2 regions of the Kocuria himachalensis genome follow, and region 1 is predicted to be linked to the other one. Evidence: riboswitches for the same ligand, from Rfam matches in the RefSeq annotation. Region 1 holds a riboswitch; the other holds the start of a gene.

The links. A riboswitch is a leader RNA that binds a small molecule or an ion and turns the genes downstream of it on or off. The one in region 1 is predicted to bind cyclic di-AMP.
Region 2: it holds a riboswitch for cyclic di-AMP, as region 1 does, so the genes downstream of both, ACYVM4_RS05195 (NlpC/P60 family protein) here and ACYVM4_RS11365 (C40 family peptidase) in region 1, are expected to answer to the same signal.

What each region holds. Positions count from the first base shown of each region.
Region 1 covers NZ_BAAGPL010000016.1:121,486-128,936, reverse strand. The annotation lists gene ACYVM4_RS11390 (cold-shock protein) at 1-200, shown strand, start outside; gene ACYVM4_RS11385 (DUF3027 domain-containing protein) at 281-835, shown strand; gene ACYVM4_RS11380 (MFS transporter) at 889-2,109, shown strand; gene serC (phosphoserine transaminase) at 2,106-3,245, opposite strand; gene ACYVM4_RS11370 (metal-dependent transcriptional regulator) at 3,481-4,167, shown strand; cyclic di-AMP (ydaO/yuaA leader) riboswitch at 4,593-4,743, shown strand; gene ACYVM4_RS11365 (C40 family peptidase) at 4,749-5,405, shown strand; gene ACYVM4_RS11360 (NlpC/P60 family protein) at 5,677-6,567, shown strand; gene ACYVM4_RS11355 (hypothetical protein) at 6,699-6,965, shown strand; gene ACYVM4_RS11350 (DUF4031 domain-containing protein) at 6,883-7,451, opposite strand, start outside.
Region 2 covers NZ_BAAGPL010000007.1:30,248-37,698, reverse strand. The annotation lists gene ACYVM4_RS05205 (Glu/Leu/Phe/Val family dehydrogenase) at 39-1,328, opposite strand; partial or broken gene ACYVM4_RS05200 (DNA alkylation repair protein) at 1,566-2,162, opposite strand; cyclic di-AMP (ydaO/yuaA leader) riboswitch at 2,578-2,764, shown strand; gene ACYVM4_RS05195 (NlpC/P60 family protein) at 2,770-3,270, shown strand; gene ACYVM4_RS05190 (hypothetical protein) at 3,406-3,540, shown strand; gene ACYVM4_RS05185 (hypothetical protein) at 3,725-5,371, shown strand; gene ACYVM4_RS05180 (conjugal transfer protein) at 5,389-6,363, shown strand; gene ACYVM4_RS05175 (hypothetical protein) at 6,416-6,760, shown strand; gene ACYVM4_RS05170 (hypothetical protein) at 6,783-7,295, shown strand; gene ACYVM4_RS05165 (ATP-binding protein) at 7,317-7,451, shown strand, end outside.

The sequences.
Region 1 (7,451 bases):
CCCGGATCCTCGACCGGACCCCGTCGGTCGCGAAGAACGTCCGGAAGCCCGCCGACGAGATGGCGGTCATCACGGAAGACCTCATCAAGCTCCTGGACGAGATGTCCAACGGGCTGCACCGGGGCCGCTACCCGGACTCCGCGCACGGGAAGAAGATCGCCGCGATCCTGCGCACGGTGGCCGACAACCTGGACGTCTGAGGCCGCCGCGCCCGTCCGACCACCGATCCCGAGCACCCACCGCCGGCACCCACCGGCACCCACCACGAGGGAGACCAGCAGTGACCGAGGAGACCGTCCAGGACGCGCCCGCCGAGGCCGTGCCCCCGTCGCCCGAGCCGGCGGCAGCGGCACCCCGCCGCCGGCGGGCCCCGAAGCAGGACCCCCTGCTCGTGGCCGACGTCGCCACGGCCCGCGCCGGGGTGGAGCAGATCGCGGAGCCCTGGCAGATCGGTGCCGGTCACCGCGTGACGGTGGAGGAGGACCGGCTGGTCGTCCACCTCTTCGAGTGCACGCTGCCCGGGTACCAGGGCTGGAACTGGTTCGCGAGCCTGGCCCGCGCCCCGCGCAGCAAGGCGGTGACGGTCTGCGAGGTCGGCCTGCTCCCCGGGGAGGACGCGCTGCTGGCGCCCGAGTGGGTCCCGTGGTCCGCCCGCGTGAGCCCTGAGGAGAAGGCCCAGGAGGAGCAGGACCGGGCCGAGGACGAGGCCGCGGAGCACGCCGCGGCCGGCGGACCCGAGGGCTCCGGCGGCGCATCCGGCGGCGAGCCGGTTCCCGCCGACCGTCCCGCGGCCGAGGACGGGCCCGTCGCGCCGCAGGAGGGCGAGGGGTCCTGACCGCTCCGCCGGGGGCCGCGAGGACGGACGACGCCCCGGAGCCCGCGCGCGGGATGTTCCGGTCCTTCCGGTTCCGCAACTACCGGCTGTGGTTCCTGGGTGCGCTCGTGTCCAACATCGGGACGTGGATGCAGCGCACGGCCCAGTCGTGGCTCGTCTTCGACGAGCTCTCGGACCACGACGCCACCGCCATGGGCGTGGTGACGGCCCTGCAGTTCCTGCCCCAGCTCTTCCTCGCGCCCTGGGCCGGCGTGCTCGCGGACCGCCTCGACCGGCGGCGCCTGCTGCTGTGGACGCAGACGGCCATGGCGGTGCTGGCGGCCGGCCTCGGGGCGCTGGTCCTGGCCGACGCGGCCACCCTGTGGCACGTCTACGGCTTCGCCCTCGCCCTGGGTGTCGTCTCCACGCTCGACGCCCCCGTGCGGCAGACCTTCGTCTCCGAGATGGTCGACGACGCCTACCTCTCCAACGCCGTGGCCCTGAACGCGACCTCGTTCAACACCGCCCGGATGATCGGGCCCGCCGTGGCCGGCGTGCTCGTGGCCTCGATCGGGTCGGGCTGGGTGTTCCTCCTCAACACGCTGACCTTCGGTGCCATGCTCGCGGCCGTCCTCGCGATCCGCACGGACGAGCTGCGCGGAATGCCGCGCTCCGGCCGGGGACGGGGCCAGATCCGGGAAGGACTGGCCTACGTGGGCAGCCGCCCGGACATCGTGGCGGTGCTGGTCACCATCTTCCTCATCGGCACCTTCGGGCTGAACTTCGCGGTGTTCCTGGCCGCCATGGCCGGTCCCGAGTTCGGCCGGGGCCCGGAGACCTTCGGGCTGCTCAACTCGGTGCTCGCGGTCGGCACGGTGGCGGGGGCCCTGCTCTCGGCCCGGCGCCGCAGCGCCCGGCTGCGCTACGTCTACGGGGGCAGCGCCGTCTTCGCCCTCAGCTGCCTGGGAGCGGCGACGGCACCCACCCTCCCGCTGTTCGCGCTGTGGCTGGTCCCCTGCGGACTGTCCTCGCTGACCATCATGACCACCGCCAACGCGTACGTGCAGTCCACCACCTCGCCCGTGATGCGCGGACGGGTCATGAGCCTCTACATGGCCATCTTCATGGGGGGCACCCCGATCGGGGCGCCGGTCGTCGGCTGGATCACCGACGCCCTCGGCGCGCGCTGGGGCATGGGGGTGGCCGTGGCGGCGGGACTCGGCGGAGCCCTGGTCGGCTTCGTCGTCTGGCTCCGGCTGCGCGCGGAGCGCACAGCCGTCGAGGAGTCCGGCTAGCGGGCGGGCCGTCCGCGGAGCTGCTCGACGACGTGGTCCACGCAGGCCAGCAGCCGGGCGACGTCGTCCGGCTCGATGGAGACGAACGTGGCGATCCGCAGCTGGTTGCGCCCGAGCTTGCGGTAGGGCTCGACGTCGACCACCCCGTGGGTGCGCAGGACCGCCGCGACGCCGGCCGCGTCCACGGTGTCGTCGAAGTCCACGGTGGTGATCACGGTGGAGCGGTCCTCCGGGCGGGCCACGAACGGCGCCGCGAAGGACGAGGCCTCGGCCCACGCGTAGACCAGGTCCGAGGAGGCCTTCGTGCGGGCCGCGGCCCACGCCATGCCGCCCTGGTCGTTGAGCCAGCGGACCTGCTCGTCGAGCAGCACGAGGGTGGCCAGCGCCGGGGTGTTGTAGGTCTGGTTCCTGCGGGAGTTCTCCAGCGCCGTGGTGAGCCGCAGGAAGTCCGGGATCCACCGCCCGGAGGCGCCGATCCGCTCGATCCTCTCGATCGCGGCGGGGGAGAACGCGCCCAGCCACAGCCCGCCGTCCGAGCCGAAGTTCTTCTGCGGGGAGAAGTAGTAGACGTCCGTCGCGGCCACCTCCGCGGCCATCCCGCCCGCGGCCGAGGTCGCGTCCACCAGCACCAGAGCGTCGTCCGCGATCCCGGCGGGCCGGGCCACGGGGGCGGCGACCCCGGTGGAGGTCTCGTTCTGGGGCCACGCGTAGACGTCCACGCCCTCCTCGGCCCGGGCCTCGGGGCGGGTTCCGGGGGAGGCCTCCACGATCGAGGAGGCCGCCAGGAACGGGGCGCCGTCGGTGGCCTGGGCGAACTTTGCCCCGAACTCCCCGAACACCTGGTGCTGGGCCTTCCGCTCGACGAGCCCGAGGGTGGCGGCGTCCCAGAAGGCGGTGGCACCGCCCAGGCCCAGGAGCACCTCGTGGCCCTCGGGGAGGCCGAGGAACTGCGCGAGGCCCTCGCGCACCGAGCCCACGAGCTCCTGCACCGGCGCCTGGCGGTGTGAGGTGCCGAGCAGGCCCGCCCCGGCGCGGGCGACGGCCTCGACCTGCGCAGGGCGGATCTTCGAGGGCCCGGCACCGAACCGGCCGTCGGCGGGCAGCAGGTGCTGGGGGATGGTGACGTGTGCGGGCAACGGGCGCTCCCTCGTGGGTGACGTGCGGCGGGTGGCGTGCGGCGGGCGCGACCGACTCGAAGGGGCGCTCGCGCCGTGCGCGCCTCGGCCCATTCTGCCCCACCGGCGGGCGCGGACTCCCCGGGTGCCACCTCCCGTTCGGGCCGCCGCTGGGCTCTCGCACTAAGCTCGGGCGGGAAGACCGGACCGGGCGGGATCCCCGGGCCCGGACGGCCGGACGAAGGATGACTGAGGCATGAGCGACCTGATCGACACCACGGAGATGTACCTGCGGACCGTCCTCGAGCTCGAGGAGGAGGGGATCACGCCGATGCGGGCGCGGATCGTCGAGCGCCTCGACCACTCCGGGCCCACGGTCTCGCAGACGGTGTCCAGGATGGAGCGGGACGGGCTGCTGACGGTGGGCCAGGACCGGTCGTTGTTGCTCACCCCGGCGGGCCGGGAGCGGGCCGTGCAGGTGATGCGCAAGCACCGGCTGGCGGAGCGGCTGCTCGCCGACGTCATCGGCCTGGACCTGGCCCAGGTGCACGACGAGGCGTGCCGGTGGGAGCACGTGATGAGCGAGCAGGTCGAGCGGCGGCTGATGGACCTGCTGCACAGCCCCCGGTACTCGCCGTACGGCACGCCGATCCCGGGTCTGGCCGCCCTCGGCGTCGAGGAGAGCCCCGCCGCGGCGCACCCCTCCCTGCTCGACGCCGCCCGCCGCGACCCGGACGGGCCGCGCACCGTGGCGCTGCTGCCGGAGGTGGTCCAGGCGGACGCCGACCTCCTGGGCGTGCTGAGCGACGTGGGAGTGCTCACCGGGGCGGAGGTCCGGGCCCGGGTGGACGGTCAGATCGTGCGCATCGAGGTGGCGGCCACCGGGCGGTCCGCGGAGGTCGACCTGCGCACCGCCGCGGCCATCCGCGTCCTCGCCCCCTGAGGGACCGGCGGACGCCCCCGGTGACGTCCGCAGGGCGGCCACGTCCGGGAGGCGGCCCCGGAGAAGGCCTGCGGGGTGTCCTCGGAGCGCTCCGGCGAGCAGCTCGTTCGAAGTGTGTGGACGTTCACAAGGTACTTTTCGCCAGTACGGCCCGACCGGGGCTTCGGGCTCGGAGACGCCCTGGTGGGGCGCGGGTTCCTGGGGTCCCCGAACGCCCTGCACAGCTCGTCACACTCGAGAACTCGTAAGCTCTCCTGGATCAATGAGCTGGTATTGAGACTCGTGGTGTTGTGCGGTCGTTATCGGCCGTGATCAAAACGTGACACTTCCGTAATCTGTCATGTACTGTTCAACCCGTGCCGATCACTGGTCGGATCGGCGCCCTCGGAGCACATCGCCGAATTCTGCCGGTGCCCGTGGCCTCTACACAGAAACTGCTTGGCAGAAGCGGGGGAACCAATTTCGGTCCCGGTGATCCGGGTCCTTGGGGTTAAGTCGTTCAGAGCGCGTGCGTTCTGCGGCCGGGTGTCTCCCACCCGAATCCGACAGCTCACCTCGTAGGCAAAGGGAGGAACTCAACCATGTCGCTTTTCAAGCTGAACGCTGCCCGCCACCGTGCCGAGACCACCTCGCACGCCGTGCGCAACACCACCATCGCCGCCGCTGCCGGCGCCGCGATGATCGGCTCCGTGGCTCCGGCCCAGGCCTTCGCCCAGGCCCCCGTCGAGACCGGCGCGGCCTACTCGGCCCCGGCCTCGCTGGCCCAGTACTCCTCGTACACCTACCAGGCTCCGGTCGCCGCGCAGCCCGCCGCTCCCGCCTACGAGGCCCCGGCCCCGCAGCAGACCGCCGCCACCTCGAGCGTGACCCCGCAGTCCACCGCCACCACCGAGATCGCCCCGGCCTCCTCCGGCGGCCTCGTGGGCACCGCGATGTCGGCGCAGGGCGCGGGCTACGTCTACGGCGGCACCGCCTACGGCGCCTGGGACTGCTCCGGCTTCACCCAGTGGGTCTTCGCCCAGAACGGCATCGACCTGCCCCGCACCACGTGGTCCCAGTTCGCGGCGGGCACCCCCACCGCCAACCCGCAGCCCGGCGACCTCGTCTCCCAGAACGGCGGCGCCCACGTGGGCATCTACATCGGCGGCGGCAAGATGATCTCCGCCCTCAACCCGGCCCAGGGCACCCAGGTCCACTCCGTCAACGCCATGCAGCTGGACGGCTACTACACCTTCTGATCCGGTCCGCCGCCCGCGACGACCCCGTTCGCCGCGGGCGGCCCGTGATCACCCCCCTCACGCGCCGAGGCCCGCTCTCCCGGTTCTCGGTGCTGCCTGCTGTCCGCACGGACGGCGCCCCCACTCCTCCGCTCGCCCGGCCCTGCGTTCCCGATCCCGGAACGCACTCCTGCCGGACACCGGTTCACCCCGCGCACCGCCCGGGGTGATCCGTGCTGTCACCGCGCCCTCCGGCAGGCCCGGCTCCGAAAGAAAGTCGCCTGAACTCCTCATGACTCGTGACCTGACCCCCTCGAACGGCATCGGTTCGCTCCTCTCCGGCAAGGCCCGCACCGTGGCCGCCGTGGCGGCCTTCTCCGGTCTGGCCCTCGCCACCACCGTCTCCGTGCAGGCCTCCCCGGCCCAGGACGCCTCCGCCGACGCCCCGCTGTCCGCCGTCGCCGCCGCCACTCCCACTGCGGCGCCCACCGTGTCCCTCGAGCCGGTCGCCCACGTGACGAAGGCGGAGGCGCGGGACGACAAGAAGGCGGAGAAGAAGACCGAGAGGAAGACCGAGAGGAAGACCGAGCAGAAGGTCGACGCCCCGGTCGTCGCGACGCCCGCGGTGGCGGCCCCGGCCCCGGTGGCCGCTCCGGCCCCGAAGCCGGTCGTGCAGGCCGCTCCGGCCCCGAAGCCCGCCGCCGCTCCCGCCCCCCAGCCCGCCGCGGCGCCCGCCCCGAAGCCCGTCGTCCAGGCGGCCCCGGCCCCGAAGCCCGTCGCGGCGCCCGCCCCCAAGCCCGCCGTGCAGGCCGCTCCGGCCGCTGAGCGCACCGTCAGCCCGCAGAGCTCGGCCTCCGGCAAGGGCGCGACCATCTCCTCCGCCGCCATGGGTCAGCTCGGTGTGGGCCAGGACTGCACCGCGCTCGTCACGAACGCCCTGCGCGCTGCCGGCATCAACCACCACGGCTGGCCGGCCTCCTACCTGAGCCTCGGCTCGCAGGTCTCCGCCGGCCAGGCGCAGCCCGGTGACCTCGTCTACTACGCCGACGGCGGCATGGGCGCGGCCCACATCGCGGTCTACATCGGTGGCGGCAAGGCCGTCCACGGCGGCTGGAACGGCGGCACCACCGCCATCTCCGGCGTCAACGTGGGCTCCGGCCCCGTCTTCGTCCGCGTGCGCTGACCGCACGCGAGAGCACCGCTTCGGGTGCGCGGTTCCTGGTCGGCCAGACGGGAACCGCGCACCCGCTGTCGTCCCGGCGTCCACCGCGCCGGCCGCCACGGCGCCCTGTGGGCGGCCGATAGAATGGGCCCATGTCCACCGACTTCAGCCGCAACGCCCGCACGAGCCTCGATCGCGAGTTCGCCTACATGGCCTACGGCATGATCGCCGGCGCCGTGCCCGGCGTCGTGGCCGGTTTCGTCGTCGCCGCGTTCGTGGGCCACGCGGCGATGTGGCTGTCCGTCCTCGGCGGCATCGGGATCGTGCTCGGCCTGGTCACCGGGATCCTGCTCCACCGGAGGCGGCACGACTCGGCCGGGACCGCGGACCCCCTGGAGCGCGGCGCAGCGCCGGAATGACGTGGTCCCGCAGCAGCGGGGCGAGATCCGCGGGGAGCCCGCCGGGGGAGTCCTCGTCCACCGGCTGCCAGCGCAGCTCCTGGATCTCCGCGAGCGGCTCGGGCCGCCCCGTCAGGGGCGCCGTGAACACCGTGCAGCGCACCCATGCGCCGGTCTCGTTCGCCGCCGGCGCCACGAACACCCCGAGCGGGCGCAGCTGAGCGGTGTCCAGCCGCAGGCCGACCTCCTCCGCCGTCTCCCGCACGGCCGCCGCCGCCGGGGACTCGCCCGGGTCCAGCTTGCCGCCCACCAGCATGAAGCGCTCCGTGCCGCGCTTGCGCACCGTCAGCAGCGCCCCGTCGTCGTCCCGCAGGCACACGGCGGTGATGGTCAGCACCTCGGCGTCCGCCGGCAGGCCGTCGGTGGGCCCTTCTGCGGCGACGCGCAGCCGGCCGATCTCGGCCTCGAGGTTGCGGGCCGCCGCCGGACCCCAGCGGCGCTGGGCCG
Region 2 (7,451 bases), on a different contig from region 1:
TCCGGCCCCGACTCCTCAGGAGGCCCGCCCCCGGCCGATCAGGGGTAGAGGCCTCGCGTGCGGTGGGCGTCGGCCACGCGCTCCACGGCGGTGACGGTCGCTGCCTCGCGCAGGGTGAGGCCCCGGGCCGAGGCGACGTCGAGCAGGTGGTGCCAGGCGGAGAGCATGCGGTGCTCGAGGCGGTGGTCGACCTCCTGGCGGGACCACCAGTAGGCCTGGTTGGACTGCACCCACTCGAAGTAGGAGACGACCACGCCCCCGGCGTTGGCCAGGATGTCCGGCACCACCAGCACCCCGGCCTCGGCGAGGACCCGGTCGGCCTCGGCGGTGGTGGGGCCGTTGGCGCCCTCGACGACGACCCGGGCCCGGACCTCGTGGGCGTTGGCGCCGGTGAGCACCCCTTCCACCGCCGCGGGCACCAGGAGGTCCACCTCGAGGGCCAGCAGCTGTTCGCCGGGGATCGTCTCGGCCCCCGGGAAGCCGACGACGGAGCCGATGACGGCCACGTGCTCCTGCAGGGCGCGGATGTCCAGGCCGTCAGCCCGGTGGACCGCTCCGTACTGGTCGGAGACGGACACGACCTTCACCCCGGCCTCGGTGAGGAACAGGGCGGCGTCGGCGCCCACCTTCCCGAAGCCCTGCACCGCCGCGGTGGCCCGCGCCGCGGTGATGCCGACGTGCTCAAGGGCGGCCAGCGCGATGTGCACCACCCCGGCCGAGGTCGCCGAGGCGCGCCCCAGGGACCCGCCGAGGCTCACCGGCTTGCCGGTGACCACCCCGGGCACGGTGTAGCCGGAGGAGACCGAGAAGGTGTCCATCATCCAGGCCATGGTTTGCTCGTCCGTGCCGATGTCCGGGGCGGGGATGTCCTTGTCCGGGCCGATGATCGGCAGGATCTCGGAGGTGTAGCGGCGGGTCAGCCGTTCGATCTCGGGACGGGAGTAGCGGCGGGGGTCCACGGTGATGCCGCCCTTGGCCCCGCCGTAGGGGACGTCGATCAGGGCGCACTTCCAGGTCATCCACATCGCCAGGGCACGGACCTCGTCGAGGTCGACCTGCGGGCTGTAGCGCACCCCGCCCTTGGCCGGGCCCCGGGAGACGTTGTGCTGGACCCGGTGGCCGGTCAGCACCTCCACCGAGCCGTCGTCACGGCGCAGCGGGATGCTCACGGTCATCTCCCGCCGCGGGCTCGCCAGCAGGGCCTGCAGACCGGGCTCGTAGTCCAGGGTGGCCACGGCGGAGGCCAGCTGCGCCTGGGCATCGACCAGTGGGCCCACGGTGTGGGAGGTGATACCGATCCCGGGCAGGGATGACACGTCGGTGGTCATGGCGGCAGGTTCTCCTGAAGGCAGTGAAGGGGAGGTCGCGGCACGAAAGACTCCGCCCTGCGGAGTGTGACGTGCACAACACCAGTGTGAGTCCTTGGAAGCGTCAACAACAGCGATGAATCCTGCGCATGAATCATCAGGATCGCTTATGGGACTCCGGCCGGCACCTGGCGACTCCCGGCCGCTCCGGACAGCCCCGCACTCCGGTGAGTCACGGCACGAGCGCCGGCGCCCCTCCTACCGATCGTCCCGTCGGCGCACGATCTCGGCGATCCAGGCGGGGGCGAACGGGGACGTGCAGTTCGGCGGCGTCGGATAGTCCTTGAGCACCTCCAGGCGCTCTCCGATCTCGACGGCACGGGCCCGGTGCTCCGCGTGCTCGATCCCGATCTGCGCCAGGCAGGTGTTCATCGCCCACTGCAGGCGCTTCGGGGCGGCCTTTATCTGCGCCTCGATGACGTCGAGCAGGCCGGCGAGGTCGAGACCCTCGGGCTTCTTCACCACGCGGTCGGCGGTCAGCGCCCACCCGGCGCTCGCGACGACGGGATCCGGATCGGCCAGCCACGCCACGCGCAGGTCCTCGGCGTGCAGGCTCTTCTTCACCACGTAGTTCACGAACCAGTCGTACACCTTGGGGGCGCGCGTCTCGCGCACCATGGCGTCCAGCTCGTCCCGCTCGAACGCCTTCGGGCGGCAGATCAGCAGCGTTAGCAGTCTCGCCGCGGTGTCGCCGGTCTCCCAGAGCGCGAGCGCGAGGTCCTGCTGCGTCTTCAGCCGCTTCGCAACCGCCCGCAGCTGGGTGAGGTTCACGCCGTGGTCGTCGCCGTGCCGCTCGAGAGCTTTCTTTTTGTGAATTCATGACCGGACCATAGGGCGCACCAAAAGTCATCCTTTCCACCCGGAGGGACAAAACCCCTCCCGTCGATAATCAAGGAATTGGTAAAGCTTTCCCGGTGAATTGCCGCGCCATGACCCAAGTGTCACCACCGGACCTCCCGCTGCAGAGCAAGATGGTGCTCACCCGCCGACACGACCTGCACGGAGCCCCAGGTCAAGAGCACTTTCGTCTTGACTTGAGCCTCCCCGAGGATCTTGGTCAGCGCCCCTCACCGAGCCACGTCGTCTGGCTACGAAGGTGGGATGCTGAGCCGGAAGAGAAACCGAGACACGCCCGTGATCAAAACGAGACTTTCCCGTTATTCTTCGGTTAGTGTTCTCTCCGTGCCGGTCGCCTCACCGATCGGTATCCCTGTGCACATCGCCGAATTCTGCCGGTGCCCGGGGCCCCCAGAAAACATCGCTCGGCAGAAGCGGGGGAACCATGAACGGTCCCTCCCCCGGGACCTAGGGGTTAAGTCGTCAGGGCCCCCATCCTGACGACCGGGTGTCTCCCACCCGCATCCGACAGCTCACCTCGCAGGCAAGAGGGAGGACAACACTCATGCCCATTTTCCAGTCCCGCACGCCCCGCCACCGCGCCCAGAGCTCGTTCCGCCTCGGACGCACCGCGATCCTGGCGGTCGCCGGCGGCGCCTTGGCGCTCAGCAGCGTGGCCCCGGCCCAGGCCGCCTCCGCCGCGGCCCCCCAGCAGCTCGTCAGCATCCAGTCCCAGTCCGACAAGGCCGCGACCATCGCCGCCGCGGCCAAGAACCAGCTGGGCGTGGGCCAGGACTGCACCGCCCTGGTCACCAAGTCCCTGCGCGCGGCCGGGATCAACCACCACGGGTGGCCGGCCTCCTACCTGAAGCTCGGCACCCAGGTCTCCGCCTCCCAGGCCCAGCCCGGTGACCTGGTCTACTACGCCAACGGCGGCATGGGCTTCGCCCACATCGCGGTGTACATCGGCGGCGGCAAGGCCGTCCACGGCGGCTGGAACGGCAACCAAACGGTCATCCAGACCGTCAACGTCGGCTCCGGCCCCGTCTACATCCGCGTGCGCTGACCCCACGCACGTGAGCAGGGAGTGCGGTTTCCGTCCCGACGGAAACCGCACACCCCAATCCCCTGAAGGGATATCCCAGGACATCGTGAGGGGCCGGTCCACGTCCACGAGGACCAGCTGCCCGAACAGGCCACGATGTCCACGGAGATCGACATCCTGCCCATCGACGACGACCCGCAGACGGTCCTCGATCTGTGCGACGAGCTTTCGGCGGTTGCCGGCCAGTGGTCGGACTTCGACCCAACGCACGGCCTCTGCCCTCGTCGATGATGAGCAAGCCGTCCGGGTTTTGGTTCACGAAGGCGCGGGGTCCTCCTGCGCGTTGACGCACGTCGCGGTACGGTTGACCTCGGCTTCGCTGCCTTCGTGCTCTCAGCTTCGCTGCGGATTCGTCCTCGGAGGTTTCGCCGATCGGCGGAACCTCTGAGCACCAATATGTCGAGGTGGAGGGGAAATGGACAACAGCCGCGAAGAAAAAATCGACCAGTGGATTCTTCAGGAGGGCATCAGGACTCATCGGCGCCGTCGAATCATCCCGTCTTCCACCAATCAGATCAGCCACACGCCTGTTGGTACCGGTCTGGACGCGATGGAAAAGGTGGCGTTCTATTTCGGGGACCGACCCGAACTGCCCATCGTCGAAATGGGACAGATCAAGGAGCACGAGGTCACCCTTTCCTTCGGCGAGGAGGTGCACCTGGACGAACCCTTCTATCCTGTCTCCGAGGAATACAAGGACCATTGGGCCATCGCCCACACCGATGCGCTCGCGCTGTCGACCGGCACCGTCTACGGGCAGCAGACCGCAGCACTGACCGCCATCGGAAACTCGGTGGCCGGGGCCAAAGTGCTGGTGAACACCAACCGCTGGGAAGTGCTCGGCTCTGTCGGTCTGGCCCGTTTTACCACCGCCATCATGGTTGGTCAGGTCATGGAGCAGGCCACTGAGCCGTGGGCCAGGAACCAGCACATCTGGCTGGTCGGCTACCGGGAGCTGGGCCCCAAGCTGGTCAGCTTCCTCACCCCGTACCACGATGAATCCCGTTTCCACCTCGTAGAATCAATGGAGCAGATCACCCCGGGGGAACTGCACGGGACATCAGCCACCATCTACGTCATGGGATCCGGCCCTGCCACCATCGAGGCCTACGACCGTATTCGATCCGAGAACGTGGGGCTGATGACCGACACTGTCGTCACCGAGCAGGCGATGTTCATTTCCGAGGACGAGGACGGCGGGGCAACCATCGTCAATGCCGGCCCGAACGGATTGAAGATCTGGCCCCATCTCGTTGCGGAAGGAGACGGTCTTTACGCGGCGATGGACATCACGTGGCACAAGCGCCGGCAGGAAGCCGAATCTGCGGCTGAAGCCGTCGAAAACCTCACGGTGCGGAACTTCCTTCCCGCAGGCGACGCCGACAAGCCGGCTGGGTCCACGAGCATCAGCGTGGAGGAACTCGAAGCCATGCTGGATCGGGAAAGCGTGATTCCCGAGCACGAGAGTAGCCTGGTGGAGAACGGGATGTCGGGGGCGCCCATCCCGGCGCCGGAGCCCGCAACTTCGGCCCCATCGGCTCAGGAGCAGGCCCCCAGGTTCACCCTCGCGCTGTTGGGCAGGCCGCAGATCTACAGTGCGGTCGGTGCCGTAGCCGGCGGTAAGCCCGCTGAAACGGTGGCCTATCTGCACCTCAATGGTTCAGCCGCAGATGCCATCACGACGAGCAGAGCACTCTGGCCGGATGAGGAAAGCGAGGGTCCCGCCGCACGCACGCGACGGACACGCACGGCAAAGAAGATCAAGGACACGTTGCCGGAGATCTTCCGCAATGAGGTCGAGTGGAGGATTGGCCGGCTTGACACCGATATCGAGTGGATCGTTGCCACCTTGACCGGGAGCAGTGATCCTCAGCGAATACTCGACGCCTGCGAGCTGGTGGACGCGCCCTTGCGGACATGTGCGCAATGGGCAGACCGACACCGGTCCCGCATAGCGGATGAGCTTCGCCAAATCTTATGGGACGTTGAGAACCAGGCGCTCGCATCCGACCAGGTCGAGATCGCCGAGGCATCGCGGCAGGCATCGCACAGGCTGCAGTGACAAAGGAACCCCCCGCAATGACAGAGAAAATCAACCCCCTCAAGAGAAGACTGCCCACAGCGGGTTCGTCCACCGTGGATGCGCGTCGTGGATCGAGGCAGGAGCGGCGGCCCCGGAGCACGACCGGCGACGGAACCGTCATCCAGTCCGGTGCCTCGGCCGCGGGGAAGTGGTTGGTCTACGGCCTCATCGTCCTCATGGGCCTGGGCTCACTGTGCGGTGTCCTGGCCTTCATCCGGCCCGCCCCCGCAGCCCAACCGGTTGCCGCTCCTGGCGTGAGCACCCAGCAACAGGAGGCCGGCGCCCTGGCGCAGGCTTACCTGTCAGCCTGGTTGACGGCCACCAGCGATGATCACGCCGCACTCGACGAGTTCAGCCCGGAAGCCGGGGCGGGGCTCCGGGGCCGAAGCCCCATCAGCTACCGCGATCTGACCGTGGCGAGCGTGGAGGATGCGCCGGGGGACATGACAACCGTGGTCGTCTCCGCCTCCATCGAGACCACCAAGGACGAGGACGGGGAAGAGGTGACCTCCTGGACGCCATACTGGTATCAGGTCGCCGTGCAGGCTGACGGGGACACGTTGGCTCCCGTCGGACTGCCGACGCCGGTCTCGATGCCCGCCATCGGGTCCTCCCCCGAGCTCGGATATCCCGGCCGCGTGGTGGACAGGGACTTGCAGGCCACAGTGGACGACTTCATGACGGCATACCTCACCGGACAGGGCGATGTGACCCGAGTCGTCTCCCCGGAATCGACCATCACTGCCATCACCCCCGCCTACTGGACCCGGGCCACGGTGAGAACCTTGACATCGACCGAGGAGATTGCGGATTCCGACCCGGCTGATGGTCGAACAGCCGAACTGCTGGTCAACGTCGATCTCACCCGGGATGAAACCACCAAGCCCGCCCAGTACGTGCTGGGCATGAACGTCCGGGACGGGCGCTGGGAAGTCCAGTCGCTCAACTCCGCCCCGGCACTGAGCAACTGAGCAACTGAGCAACCGACTGACACACCGAAGACGACCCCCGAGGAGCACCCCCGTGTTTACTTCCGCCGCCACCGTGCACGTGGTTCAGGCCACGGCCTCGATCCAGGCCACCGGTCTTTTCGACTGGGTCAACGACAAGACCGCTCAGACCCAGACAGCCATTCAGGGCATACTGATCGTGCTCGGGCTGCTCGTGGCCATCATCATCGCCTGGCGGGGCAAGAACGTCGGGTCCGTCATCATGGGTGTCGTCATCGGCGGTCTCATCGCCGCGCTGCCCGCCCTGATCATGTTCTTCGCCGGAGCGGCCCAGCAGGAGACCACCGCCACGGGGACCAGCGTTGCCACCGGTCAGGTGGTTGCCTGTGCTCCGGCCGCTGTCCTGGCCAGGGCATGAGAACTGAACGGGAAGCGACCTCATGAGCACCCATGATCACGTGCAGACCGGGAAGTTCTACACCGCGGCGCGCAAGTTCCAGCAACTCATCGGTGTGACCCCCACGGGTGAGGCGATTCCCGGGGGGCCCTACACCGTGACGCAGTTCGTCGTCGGGATCATGGTCCTGGTGACCGGATTCATCACCCGCCCGATCTGGAGCCAGGGGACGATCGCCGATGTTCTGTACATCGCCGCCGCAGCCATCGGCATCACCTACGGGGTCGGCAAGCTCCCTCGCTCACGCCGGTCGATCATCAATCTCATCAACTGCTGCATCACCCTGATGTCGCGGCCGCGGACAGGCAAGTACCGCGGCCGGGGAATTCCCACCTCCTACTCGAGAACCAAGGCAAGACCGGCGAACAAGATCCCGTCCGACGACACCACGGTCAAAGATGCGACACGGGACGACCGGAACGCGCCGACCGTCCGGCAGATGCCGATCAATTGCGGGTTGGATCGGCTGACGGCCGACATGACCACCGCGCGCTGAAGAATCGCAAGGAGCGCTCTCATGGCCGACACCATCCGCCAGCCCATCCGCTGGATGCGCGAAAACGTCTTCGTCACCCGCGACGGCGTGGCCTACGGGATCTGGCAGCTGGACGGGCAGGCCTACGGTCTCGGCACCATCGCGCAGAAAGAGTCC